2 regions of the Alitiscatomonas sp. genome follow, and region 1 is predicted to be linked to the other one. Evidence: predicted binding sites of a transcription regulator. Region 1 holds the regulator's gene; the other holds the start of a gene.

What was found. Region 1 encodes Rex, which represses fermentation and respiration genes when NADH is low (regulators of the CRP and FNR family bind a similar motif). Its sites were predicted from a motif close to ATTGTTAANTANTTAACAAT; they were not measured.
Region 2: the regulator Rex is predicted to act here: its motif matches at 1,969-1,988, upstream of gap (type I glyceraldehyde-3-phosphate dehydrogenase).

Annotation. Positions count from the first base shown of each region.
Region 1 is NZ_JAXXBR010000098.1:244-6,438, forward strand. It holds partial or broken gene WIH05_RS10410 (hypothetical protein) at 1-301, shown strand, start outside; gene WIH05_RS10415 (hypothetical protein) at 326-682, shown strand; gene WIH05_RS10420 (ABC transporter ATP-binding protein) at 795-1,496, shown strand; gene WIH05_RS10425 (hypothetical protein) at 1,505-2,269, shown strand; gene WIH05_RS10430 (redox-sensing transcriptional repressor Rex) at 2,670-3,338, shown strand; gene acpS (holo-ACP synthase) at 3,335-3,697, shown strand; gene WIH05_RS10440 (NAD(P)H-hydrate dehydratase) at 3,702-5,297, shown strand; gene alr (alanine racemase) at 5,284-6,195, shown strand, end outside.
Region 2 is NZ_JAXXBR010000041.1:12,001-20,025, reverse strand. It holds gene WIH05_RS02215 (phosphoglycerate kinase) at 1-806, opposite strand, end outside; gene gap (type I glyceraldehyde-3-phosphate dehydrogenase) at 907-1,926, opposite strand; gene WIH05_RS02205 (ATP-binding protein) at 2,161-3,741, shown strand; gene WIH05_RS02200 (response regulator) at 3,738-4,439, shown strand; gene WIH05_RS02195 (sodium/glutamate symporter) at 4,567-5,817, shown strand; gene WIH05_RS02190 (TAXI family TRAP transporter solute-binding subunit) at 6,039-7,064, shown strand; gene WIH05_RS02185 (histidinol-phosphatase HisJ family protein) at 7,078-7,881, shown strand; gene WIH05_RS02180 (peptidoglycan recognition family protein) at 7,890-8,025, opposite strand, start outside.

The sequences.
Region 1 (6,195 bases):
CATAATTGTATCATTTTATTTATCGATATTAGCGGGTCAAGTTCCTAAAATGGTGTTAGGGACACCGATATGCACTGGGGCACTAATGGATTTTGTTTTAGCTGCGAAATTGGTAAATTATATTGAATTCCCAGTTCCTTTAGAGTGTATATTGTGTGAAAAAGATTTTCGAAAAAAGTATATTAACCCATTAATGTCATGCAAGCTTGTAGAAGTCCAAGGGGAAGGCGTGTTACCTACCAGTCCCACAATTAAAGATATAATTGTAAAACGTATTCAAGATTATGCTCTAGCGGTATAGATGTAGAGAAAGCCGGGAGGAGATGTGGTCGTCCCTCTGTTTTTTGGTAACATTCTGGTGAATGACCAGTTCTTTTTCGATATGTTTTATCCATCCAGGACCGGAGGGATCCTGTTTCTGACGATCTGCTTCTTTGCGCCCTTCAGCTCCTTTATACGCATCGACTATCCCACATTCCGCCACCAGGCAGAGCTGGATATGCTGAAAATGGAGCCGTTTACTGCGAAATACGCGGCCTCCGCCAATCATCAGCGGCAGTACGATGTGGGGATCTTCCTGGTGTCCTGTATCCTTTCGGCCGTTTCCGGCCCGTTCCTTTTCGTATACAGGATATACAGGCTGGTCCGCCTGTCGGCAGCGCTGAAGCGTGGGGACTGGTAAATAAATTCCGGGGTGCGGATGATGCAATTTACAGGGGAAGGAAACGATGGTGATAAAACAGAATGTTCCGCACGGGATGGATGATTCCGGTTTCAGAAGAAAGGATATTGTAATGATCAAGCTGCAAGATATTCAAAAAGATTATGGAACAGTACCAGTCCTGGAAAATATCAGTCTGGAAATCATACCTGGAAAAATCTATGGACTGATTGGTCCCAATGGGGCTGGAAAGACTACATTTTTAAAAATCCTGGCGGGAATCCTCTATCCTGCGTCGGGATCCCTTGAAATCCAGGGCAGCCGGGAAAAATACGATCGGTGGTGCAGAACGCATGTGATCTACATTCCAGGTGGGGACCGTGGGCTGCGTCAGAAAAATTCTGTATATGAGAATGCCCTGTGTTATGGGATCATAAAGGGAATGAGAAAGCAGGCAGTGGAGGACAGGATCCTGGAACTGGCGCCGGTACTGTCCATGGAAAAATTGCTGGATAAAAAGGTGGAAACGCTATCCATGGGACAGAAAAAGAAAGCCGCGCTGCTATGTGGGCTCTGCTCCGGAATGCAGGTGATTTTGTTTGATGAACCTTCACTGGGGGTTGATATCGACGGGATCGAGGAACTAAAATCCATTATAAAAAAAGTCCACCAGGAATATCAGATTACTTTTTTAATATCTTCGCACGATATGAGCTTTCTTTCTGATATTGCCAGCGAGTATATTTTTATGTCTGGCGGGAGGATAAAGCTGGAGCACCATGGATCCGCAGATCATAAGGATATTATGGAAAAATATCAGAAGCTGATCAGATAGGGGGAAATATGCAGAAATATTTAGAATTACTAAAAAATCAGATAATTCTTGATATAAAAGAAAGACTCTGTTACCGGATAAATCTGATCAGTGATCTTGTTTTGTTTACATTGATCTATTTTGCTGTTTTTTATCTGGCTGCATCTGGAGAGAGTACTGTGGAATCACGGTTTCTTACGCTTCTGGGGTATATTTTCTGGCAGTTTAACGCCATGGCTCTTGGATACAGCACCAGTACCATCCGCCTGGAGGCATCCAGAGGGACATTGGAGCTGTATATTCAAAGCAAGTACTCGATCATACTTCTGATGGGGATCCGTCTGATGATATCATTGATGATCAGTGCAGTCACCATGTCCGGCATTCTGGTATTCTCAATCGCTGTACATATTTTAAACTTTTCAAATTTAGTTTTCTTTTTAAAAGCATTGGTACTGATCGTTCCCAGCATAATCGGGATGTACGGGATCGGCCTTATGATCGGTGCGGTCGGTCTGGGAGAGAAAAATACAGGGCAGATGGTTATGATCATTCAGGGGACGATGCTGTTTTTGATCAACATGATACAGACAGAGAAATTCAGTATTCTTCATTTATTACCGTTTGCTCCAGGAATCGTAATCGTTCAGATACTTTATTCGGGGCAGCCCATATCAGCGCTCATTTCCCTTGGATATGTGGGGCTGAATTTCCTGTGGCTGGCGGCAGGCGTCTCTTTTTTTAATGTCATGCTGGAGAGGGAGAGGAAATACGGATCGTTTGATCATTATTAGAATAGGCGGGCAGATTCGTCTGGCGTAAGAACATAGTTGGGATCATTGTCATGTATTTCAAACTTCTGAGGACAGCATTCAGGAGTTGGAGCCTGTAATATACAGGTCAACATCAAAGTCTGATTCTTTTTAACCGCTTCATAATCATTTTCAATATCGTGGATTTAAACCGCAAAACGTTTTGCCGTCCTCCGAGATATGGCCCAAGGCTTCACACAGGCGTGTGTACCCGCTGGGATGGATAAAGGGGACCATAAGGCAAGAATTTCCTCCCGATCCACTTGACAAGGATTTGACAAAATGTATAGATATGCTATAATGTTAGCATCGGCGTACCGGGGCGTGCTGCCCCTGTATGCAGGTGCTATTTGATCGTTACACAGGAAGGTGAAGACACAACATGACAGAAGAGAGACAGATTTCAAAGGCAGTAATTTCCAGGCTGCCCCGGTATTACCGCTATCTGGGCGAGCTGATGGAGGAGGGGATCGAAAGGATCTCGTCCAATGAGCTGAGTGCCAGGATGAAGGTCACCGCCTCCCAGATCCGCCAGGATCTCAATAATTTCGGCGGCTTCGGGCAGCAGGGATATGGATATAATGTAAAGTATCTTTATACGGAGATCGCCAGGATCCTGGGCATCGACCGGCAGCATAACCTGATCATCATCGGAGCCGGAAACCTGGGCCAGGCCATTGCCAATTATACCAACTTTGAAAAACGCGGCTTCATGATCAAGGGAATGTTCGACATCAACCCGCGGCTCATCGGCCTGGTGGTGCGCGGGGTGGAGATCCGCAGCATTGACAATCTGGAGCAGTTCATTGTGGACAACGAGGTGCAGATCGCGGCCCTTACGATCCCCAAGTCCAAAGCGCCGGAGATCGCAGACCGTCTGGTCCGGGCAGGGATCAAGGCCATCTGGAATTTTGCCCATACGGACCTCAACGTGCCCGACGATGTGGTGGTGGAAAACGTTCATCTTTCAGAGAGTCTGATGCGTCTTTCCTACCGGGTATGCAGTATGCAGGACGAGCGGGAGCGGAAGGAACGGGAAAAAACAGTATGATCCTTGGAACGGGCTGTGATTTAGTGGAAATTGAGCGGATGAAAAAAGCCTGTGAAAAAGAGGCTTTTTTATCGCGTGTGTATACAGAAAGGGAGCGCCGGCAGGCAGGGGGGAAAGCCTCTGTCCTTGCCGGCGATTTTGCTGTGAAGGAGGCTGTGGCCAAGGTCTTCGGGACGGGCTTCCGGGACTTTATGCCAGGGGACATCGAGGTCCTCCGGGATGAGCTTGGAAAGCCCTATGTGAACCTGTATGGCAGAGCCAGAAAGACAGCAGAAGAAAAGGGGATCCTCCGGCTGGAGGTATCCATTTCCAATACAAGGGAGTACGCCATGGCCTTTGCCGTGGGGGAAGGAGAGTGACGGAATGAAGGATCTGCTGAATGCCGCAGAGATGAAGGCGGTGGATCAAAGAAGCATCGAGGAATACGGGATCCCATCCCTGATACTGATGGAGCGGGCGGCCCTGGAGGTGGTAAAACGGGCCGGAGAGCTTCTGGAGCCGGGGCTTTCGGGGAATGAGGCCCTGGAGCATGGTCCAGGAAGGGAGCGGCTTTTAAAGGAAAGGAAGAGGAAGACGGTCTGGGCAGTCTGTGGGCTGGGAAACAACGGGGCCGACGGCGTGGCGGCGGCCAGGATGCTGACGCTCCAGGGCTTTTCCTCTGTCATCCTCCTTCCGTCCCTGGAGGGAAAACGGAGCCGGGAGCTGGAGGTCCAGCTTTCGGTGGCGGAAAAGCTGGGGATCCCCATCCTCACCCTGGGCGATCCGCTTCCGGAGGCCTGCGATCTGATCCTTGACGCAGTGTTTGGCATCGGGCTTTCAAGGCCGGTGGAGGGCGTTTATAAGGAGCTCATCGGCCTTATGGAGGAAAAACGGCAGCGGGAGCTGGTCCCGGTGGCGGCGGTGGATATGCCGTCGGGCATCAGCTCGGACACAGGGGCTGTCATGGGCTGTGCCGTAAAGGCGGATGTGACTGTGACCTTTGGCATGAGGAAGGTGGGCCAGGCCCTGTTTCCGGGCCGGGAATACTGCGGACGGCTTTTTTTGGAGGACGTGGGCTTCGTGCCCGAGGATCTGGAGCAGGCCGGAGAGCACGTCCATGCCCACGGACCGGAGGATCTTATGGAGATCCCCAGGCGGCGGGCGGATTCCCACAAGGGGACCTATGGAAAGATCCTGGTGATCGCCGGGGCAAAAAACATGGCGGGAGCCGCGTATTTTTCTGCCCTGGCGGCGTACCGTACCGGGGCTGGGCTGGTGAAGATCATGACGGTGGAGGAAAACCGCAGTGTGATCCAGGAGCGGCTGCCGGAGGCGGTGCTGTCCTCCTTTGATCCCCAGTGGGCCAGCGAGGAGCCGGGGGAGTTTAAGGAGTATATCCGTTCCCAGACGGGCTGGGCTGACGCCATCGTCCTGGGCCCGGGACTGGGACAGGAGGAGTATGCCAGGACACTGGTGGAGGCAGTCTTAAGCGACGCCTATGTGCCCATCGTCATGGACGCCGACGCGGTGAACCTGGCGGCCAGATATCCGTATCTGAAGGGATATTTCACGGAAAATATCATTCTGACGCCCCATGTGCTGGAATTTTCCCGGCTGACGGAAAAGCCGGTGGAGGAGATCAAGGAGGATCCCCTGGCAGCGGCCAGGGAGTTTTCTGACCAGTACGGCGTCACCTGCGTTTTAAAGGATGCGGCCACGGTGACGGCCAGAAAGGACGGAAAGCTGTTTATAAACTTAAGCGGTTCTCCAGCCATGGCCAAGGGAGGCTCCGGAGACGTGCTGACAGGGGTCATTGCGGGACTTTTAGCCATGGGAATGGACGACTGCGAGGCGGCGTCCCTGGGCGTTTATGTCCATGGACTGGCAGGAGAAGCGGCTGAGAAAAAATACGGCGTTCACTCGGTCCTGGCCGGAGAACTGGCAGGCTGTATCGGAGAGGTGGTCAATGGAAATGTATAAAAGAGCGTATGTGAAGGTGGATCTGGACCGGATCCGGAAGAATATGAAGGCGATCCGGAGCGTGCTGCCGGAGGGAACGAAGATCATCGGCGTGGTAAAGGCCGACGGCTACGGCCATGGGGCGGTCCAGACCGCGAAAGCCATTGAAGAGGACGCCGCAGGCTATGCGGTGGCCACAGCGGAGGAGGCACTGGAGCTTAGAGGAAATGGGATAAAAAAGCCGGTGCTGGTACTGGGACCGGTGCCGGAGTGCCAGTATGGGAGCATGGTGGAGCAGGAGATCCGGACGGCAGTGTTCGATCTTACGAGGGCAGAACGGCTTTCGGAAACGGCGGTGTCCCTGGGGATGATGGCCAGAGTCCACATTGCGGTGGACACCGGGATGAACCGGATCGGTCTGAGGCCCAGCCGGGAACAGGCCCAGGTGGTGAAGGAGATCGCCGGACTTCCAGGGATCGTGACAGAGGGCATGTTCACCCATTTTGCCAGGGCTGACGAGGCGGATAAGACCTCTGCCAGGGAGCAGCTCCAGGCGTTCCTGGATTTTTCGCAAATGGTAAAGGAAGCGGGCGTTTTCATTCCCGCCCTCCATTGCGCCAACAGCGCCGGGATCATGGATCTGAAGGAGAGCCATATAACGGCGGTCCGGGCCGGGATCATCCTGTACGGCCTGTATCCGTCGGATCAGGTACAGAGGGAGGCTCTTTTTCTGGAACCGGCCATGGAGCTGAAAAGTTTTATTACCTATATAAAGGAGATCGGACCGGGAGCGGCTGTGAGCTATGGAGGGACCTTTGTGGCGGACCGCCCCGTGCGTCTGGCCACCGTCAGCATCGGCTACGGAGACGGCTATCCCAGGAGCCTTTCCAATAAAGGGGAGGTACTGGTCCATGGGACG
Region 2 (8,025 bases), on a different contig from region 1:
TTCTTGCCCAGCTTCTCTGCCTTTTCCATCATTTCCTTACAGTAGTCCAGCTTGGAATCGTCCACCAGGGAATTTCCGATCTCTTTGCCCTGGGCCTTTAAGAAGGTGTAGGCCATGCCGCCGCCGATGATCAGTGTATCGCATTTTTCCAGTAAATTGGAAATTACGTTTAACTTGTCGGCAACCTTTGCGCCGCCTAAGATGGCAACGAAGGGACGCACCGGATTCTCAACGGCGTTTCCAAGGAATTCGATCTCTTTCTGCATCAGATAGCCCACTGCATTGGAGCCGCCCTTTTCTGTGATGAATTTTGTAACGCCGGCCACAGACGCATGGGCGCGGTGGGAAGAACCGAAGGCATCGCATACATAATCATCTGCCAGGTCTGCCAGCTCACGGCTGAATCCCTCGCCGTTTTTTGTCTCCTCAGCGCCGCGGAAACGGGTATTCTGAAGTAAGATCACGTCGCCGTCCTTCATGGCCTCTACTGCCTTTGCAGCAGCTTCTCCGGTTACATGGTAGTCGCTTACGAATACGACCTCTTTTCCTAACTTTTCAGAAAGGCTCTTTGCCACAGGAGCCAGGGACTCGCCCTCGTTGGGGCCGTTCTTTACCTTGCCCAGATGGGAGCAGAGGATCACCCTTCCGCCGTCGTTCATTAATTTTTTAATGGTGGGAAGAGCTGCCACGATCCTCGTCTCATCGGTGATCGCACCATCTTTTAACGGTACGTTGAAGTCGCAGCGCACCAGGACTCTTCTGCCTTTTACGTTGATGTCGTCGATGGTCTTCTTATTTAAAGCCATGTTCCATTCCTCCTTATTTTTCCGATGATTCCATTATATCATAAAAAATGGGTCCGGTCCATTCCAGACCGGACCCTAAGTGAGTCAAAACCAGCCAGAATTAAGCATTCAGTAATTTACCGAAGTGCTTGATGGTACGTACCATCTGGCTTGTGTAGGAATTTTCGTTATCGTACCAGGAAACCACCTGAACCTCAGAAGTATTCTCATCGATGGGAAGGACCATGGTCTGGGTCGCATCGAACAGGGAGCCGTACTTCATGCCGATGATATCGCTGGAAACGATCTCGTCTGTATTGTAGCCGAAGGACTCGTTGGCAGCAGCCTTCATAGCTTCATTGATGGATTCCTTTGTGGGCTGTCCCTTAACAACGGCTGTTAAGATCGTTGTGGATCCGGTCGGGGTCGGAACACGCTGTGCGGAACCGATGAGCTTGCCGTTTAATTCCGGAATAACAAGACCGATGGCCTTTGCAGCGCCTGTGCTGTTGGGAACGATATTGATGGCAGCCGCACGGCTTCTTCTCTTGTCGCCCTTTCTCTGCGGTCCGTCCAGAGTCATCTGATCGCCGGTGTAGGCGTGGATGGTGCACATGATACCGGACTGGATCGGGTAAGCATCGTTTAATGCCTTTGCCATGGGTGCCAGGCAGTTGGTCGTACAGGAAGCAGCGGAGATGATGTGATCATCCTTGCTTAACTGGTCGTGGTTTACGTTGTAAACGATGGTCGGGAGATCGTTTCCTGCCGGAGCGGAGATGATCACGTGCTTAGCGCCTGCATCGATATGAGCCTGTGCTTTTGCTTTGGAGGTGTAGAAGCCTGTGCACTCTAACACTACGTCTACGCCCAGCTCGCCCCACGGAAGCTCTGCTGCGTTGGCCTTTGCGTAGATCTTGATCTCTTTTCCGTCAACGGTGATGGAATCCTCGCCGAAGGAAACCGTATCTGCCAGTGCGTATCTGCCCTGGGTGGAGTCGTATTTTAATAAGTGTGCCAGCATTTCCGGAGAAGTTAAGTCGTTGATGGCAACGATCTCAAATCCCTCTGCGCCGAACATCTGTCTGAAAGCAAGACGGCCGATACGGCCAAAGCCATTAATTGCTACTTTAACTGCCATATTTTCATTCCTCCTAAAATGATTGCTGTTATTTCAGCCTCGATTGTTAAATATTAATCAATTTAGCATGTATTATATATGACTCTTCGGGAAATTGCAAGACTTTTTTTTCGAAATAACTTCTTGTTTTTTCTTGCAACTTGCTGCTTTTTTCCTTATACTGGTGATACATAGAAAAATATCCTCTTTTTTCAAATAAGAAAGGCATGATCCATGCTTCCGAAGTTCAAAAAATTGTCTTTAGAAAAACAATTATTTCTCAGCTTTTTCTCTGTTTCCGCCTGTCTTCTGGTGCTCTCCCTGGGGATCAGCCTGTTTTATAACGTAAACAGACGGAAGGCGGAGATCGATTCCCTGATCAGCGGGGTGGCCGCCTACGCCGCCTCCATGGACCAGGTGATCCACATGCTGGATTCCGGCTATCCGGACAGGGAAACCGCAGCGGCTCTGGACGGGCTCCATGAAAACTTTCCCGATCTGAATGTCATCGCCATCTACGACAGGAACCTCCTGCGGTTTTACCATACGACCCGCCGGGAATCCGGAGAAAGCCTCATAAACGGCGAGGAGCAGGCGGTGCTTTCCGGCAGCGGTCCTTATATCACCACTGGGATCGGTACCCACGGAACCCAGCGCCGGGCCTTTCACGCGGTCGTGGGCAACGACGGTGCCATATCCGGCTTTGTCATGGCCTCAGCGTTTTCCACCTATATCGCCGAGCAGTCCCGGCAGATCTTTTCCGTTTACGCGGCTGTGCTGGTCGTCATGCTGGTAGTCAGTTTTCTGCTCTCCCACGGCACGGTGCGGCTCCTGCGCTCCTCCCTTATGGGGTATCACCCCCAGGAACTCCTGAGGCTTTACCTGCGCCAGGATACGGTGCTCAATGCCATGGAGGAGGGGATCCTCGCCTCTGATCTCACCGGTACGGTGGTCTTTGCCAATCAGCCCGCAAGGGCCCTGTTCCCTCCTGGGGAGGAGCCGCTGGGCCAGCCCATCGGCCGGCTGTTCCCGGCCACCAGAGCCCAGGAGATCCTAAAAACAGGAAGTCCGGTCATGGGACAGGGCTGCTCTCTTTCCGGTCATCCCCTGATCTGCAGTGAGATCCCCATTGGGAATCTCCCGAAGATCCAGGGCGTCCTTACGATCCTCAATGACCGCTATGAGGTGGAGACCCTGTCAGACGAGCTGTCCGGCGCCAGGTCCATGCTGGACACCCTGCGGGCCTTCAATCATGAATTTCTGAATAAGCTCCATGTGATCCTGGGCTATCTCCAGACCGGCCAGACCCAGCAGGCCATCACCTTCATTACAAACAGCAGCCTGGTATCCAGCCAGGCTATCCGTCAGACCGCCGACTGCCTCCGTGTCCATCAGATCTGTGCCCTTGTGGTAGGCAAGATGATGCACGCCGCAGAGCTGGGGATCCTGCTCACCGTGTCTCCCGACAGCCGCTGCATGGGAAAGGATCTGGTCATGGACGTGGGCGACTGTGTGACCCTCGTGGGAAATCTCCTGGAAAATGCCATCGAGGAGCTCCATGGCTCCAAAAAGGAGATCCGCGAGATCACCCTGGGGATCTACGCCAGCACCGAAGGCACAGTCATCACCTGTGAGGATACGGGCCGCGGGATCCCGGCGCCGGTCCTGGAGCGGATCTTTGACAACGGTTTTTCTACTAAAGGAGAAGGCCGGGGCACAGGTCTCCACCTGGTCCGTCAGATCGTGGACCGCTGCGGCGGAGAGATCTCCATCGACACCGAGGAGGGCGAAGGTACCTGCTTCACTCTCACTTTTACAAGAAAGGAATACCAATGATGTATCACGTCATGATCATTGAAGACGACCCGATGGTGGCCTCCATCAACCGGCAGTATGTGGAAGCCACCCCCTCGTTCCAGACAGACCGCGTCTTTAAAAGCGGCGCTGAGGCTCTGGAATACCTGAAGGACCATACAACGGACCTGATCATCCTGGATTATTATACTCCCCTTATGAACGGGGATGTATTCATCGACCGGCTCCATGCCATGGGAAAAACTCCTGCAATCATCATGGTCACCTCCGCCAATGACACCGATATCGTCCGCTCGCTTTTAAGCCGGGGCGTTCTGGATTATCTGGTAAAGCCCTTTGAATACGCCAGGTTCCGGACGGCCCTGGAGCGGTTCGCCGCCCAGCAGGAATATCTGCAGGGCGCCAGGCCCAGCCTGAGCCAGAATGCCATCGACCAGCTCTTTGCCGGGCCCGATCCTGCGGCAGATTCTGTCCCCCAGCTTTCCAAGGGACTCAATGAAGCGACCCTGAACATGATCCGCCGGTTCCTTGCGGAGCATCCGGAGGATCTCTTTACCAGCGAACAGATCGCGGAGCAGATCCATCTGTCCCGGATCACCATCCGCCGGTATATGAATTATCTGGTGGATATCGGAGAGATCGTCAGCTCCATTGACTATAAGACCGGAGGCAGGCCGTCCATTCAGTACAGCCTGGGCCGCCGGAATTATACGCTTTAAGGCCGGCGGGACTACGAAACTTACGAAAGTCTGTTACATACTTACTAAAATTGACTTTTCCTCCACGGCAATTTATACTTTTTTTATAAATTGTTTATGTTTATAAAAAGATTGGAGGATCTTAATTATGGCAGACATTATCAGTTATTTCGGCACCTACACGCCGGCTGCCGACGGAGCTGCTGCATCGTTCAAGTTTGAATATTTATGCACGCTCGGTTTCGCAGCCATCGTCATCTTTCTGGGGCGTGCCATTGTGGCGCGCTCCGCACCTTTAAGAAAGTACGCGATCCCGGCTCCAGTGGTTTCCGGTATTATCTTTTCCATCCTGGTCTCCCTGATCAAGGGCATGGGCATCGTGGATATTTCCTTTGACGCTTCCCTGATGAAGGATCTGACCCAGAATATCTTCTTCTTATGTGTAGGCTTTGGCTTCAGTGCAAAAATGCTCCGCCATGCCGGAGGAAAGCTCTGTGTGATGATCGCCTTCGCGGCATGTCTCCTCATCACATGCCAGGATCTCCTGGGCTACGCCTTGAGCCAGCTTCTGGGAATGCATCCGCTTCTGGCTCTCCAGTGCTCTTCTGCCGCTATGTCCGGCGGCGTAGGCACAGCGGCCGCCTTCGGCCCCATTTTTGAAGGCTGGGGCGCTCCCGACGCCACCACCATCGGCGTTGCGGCCGGTACCATGGGAAATATCATGGGCTCCCTGATCGGCGGACCTGTGGCAGCCTTCTTGATCGCAAAGCACGGTCTGAAGTCTGACCCCAACGATAAGCCGGAGGCAGCGGCCACCGGAAAGGTTCCGGAATTAAACAATACAAAAATGATCATGATGTTTGCCCTGACTCTGCTTCTCGCAGCCCTTGGCATGCCTATCTACTGCCTGCTGGACAACATCCCCATGATCGAAATGCCGAAATTCATCGGCTGCCTGTTCGCAGGCGCCATTGCAAGAAACGTCATGGAGGCTGCCGGCATTAAATTCTACGTACCCGAGGTAGACGCCATTGAGCATATGTTCCTGGAGCTTTACCTGGCTCTGGTCCTGATGACAACCGATTTCACAAAGCTGGCTCCTGTGGCCGGACAGATGAGCATCATCCTCATTGCCCAGGGCATCTTCATGGCTCTGTTCGGGATCTTTGTATCCTTTAACCTGTTTGGACGGGATTACGGTGCAGCCGTTATGACCGCCGGAAACATCGGCTGGGGCTGCGGCTCCGGATCCAACGCCGTTGCCAATGAGAAGGCCCTGATGGACCAGTATGGCTGGCACAACATCGCATGGGTATTATATCCGTCCTTTGCCGTTATCATCGACGATATTTATAATCCCATTTTCTTATCACTCTTTGGCGGCCTCTTTAAAGGCTGATCGTAATTTGACATTTTCCTGTATTCGTTTTACAGTTTACCTTCCCTTTTTAAAGACAGGCCGGCAGCCCCCAACTGCCGGCCTGCTTCTTTTTGCACGGTGCCGGCCAGAGCCCCGGCCAAACAGTTTCAAAAAACCGGTTGTATCTCCGGCGGCTTCCGTGTTATGATGAAAGCAGCTTTGCTTTGAGATCCGTTTGAGAAATGGAATGGTGTAGACGAATGATCAGACATTTTTTTGCCGCCTTCGCGGCAGTTACTGTATTTTCCCTGGCTGTCTCCGGCTGCAGGACCGCTTCCCTGGCATCTCCCGAGCCATCGGAGGACCAGCCAGCCGGCCGTCTCCGCATCCTCACCATCGGCACTGCCGACAGCGGAGGAACTATGTACCCGGTGGGAAAGGCCATCGCCCAGGCCATCAGCCAGGCTGATGCCTCCATCACCGTCAACCTCAGCGCCTCCGAGGGCTCCGTCTCCAACGCGCTGGCCCTGCAGAACGGAGAGATCGATCTGGGGCTTGTGAGCGGAGACGTGGCTTACGCAGCCTTAAACGGTCAGCAGGAGTTTGAAGGCGCTCCCTGCCGGGACCTGCGGGTCATTGCCGCCGTATATCCCAGCCTCTCCAACTGGATCGCCCCCTCTTCGCTGGGGATCTCCTATGTCCATGAGCTGAAGGGCAGGCGGATCGCCATTGGCCCCCAGGATTCCTCCACGGCGCTTTCCGCCAGGATCGTCCTGGACGCAGCCGGCATCACAGAAACCAACTCGATCCTGAAAAATGATGGCCTGGGCTCCGGATCTGAAGGGATCCTCAGCGGTTCCCTGGATGCGGTCCACGGGTTTGCCGGCGTTCCCATCAGCGGCTTTTCCCAGCTGGCTGACGCCATGCCCTGCACGATCCTCCGGTATACAGACCAGGAGCTGGACTCCATCCTAAGTGAAAACTATTTTTATTACAGAGACGTGATCCCGGCCAAAACCTACCCGGGACAGGACCGGGACGTGGATACCTTCGGCATCAAATGCCTGCTGTGCGTGGATCAGGATATGGATGAGGGACTGGTTTACGAACTGACGTCCATCCTATATGAAAACGCCGGTTCCCTGGGCCGGCAGCACCCCTCTCTTTTCGCCATGTCAAGAGACCGGTTCATGTATTCAGCCCTCCCCATTCCCCTGCATCCCGGAGCGGAGCGGTTTTACTGGGAAAAGGGATTGTTATCAGAAACACATGGAAAAATGGAATAAGAAAGGAATCAGTATGATATCAGACTGTCATGTACACACAGAATTTTCCGGCGATTCCAAAGCGCCGCAGAATGCCCAGGTCCAGGCAGCCCTGGAACTGGGCATGAAAGAGATCTGTATCACGGACCACCACGACCCCGGCTCGTCCCAGATGACCCATATTGACTTTACCCTGGATCTGCCCGCCTATCTCCGGGCCCTGGAAGACACAGTCCAGGCCTTTGAGGGGAAGATCCGCGTCCTTAAGGGGATCGAGCTGGGCCTCATGCTCCGGGAGAAGGACATTCTCACCCGCCTGGGCGCAGAGCTTCCTGTGGATTATATCATCGGCTCCAGCCATTTCCTGGACGGTCTGGACGTCTACGATCCGGTCTGCTACCAGGGCCGCAGCGAATACGCCTCCTATTTCCGGTATTTTGAATCCACCCTGGCCCGGATCCGGACCCTGGACTGCTTTGACAGCCTGGGCCATCTGGATTACATCGTCCGCTATGGCCCGGGCCGCAATGAAAATTATGATCCCATGGATTACATGGACATCATCGACGAGATCTTAAAGACCCTGATCCACCGGGGAAAGGCCCTGGAATGCAACACGGCCGGCTTCAAATATGGTCTGGGCCACCCCCATCCCCAGGAGGAGATCCTCCTGCGCTACCGGGAGCTGGGCGGAGAGCTCCTGACTGTGGGCTCCGACGCCCATACTCCTGGCCAGGTGGGCGGCTTCTTTCCCCAGGCCGCTGAGATCCTGAAGTCCTGCGGCTTCCGGTATTATACTGTCTACCACCAGAGAAAGCCCGTATTTTATCCCCTGTGAGCCTGGTCTTATTTTTTCTTCATCGCCTGCTCCACATCCTTGTGGAACTGGTCCCAGGCATCCTCATGGTCCACAAAATATTTGGGACAGATCTTTCCCGTCACGTCATAGTGGCGGATCACGTCCTCGGGCTTCAGCTTAAAT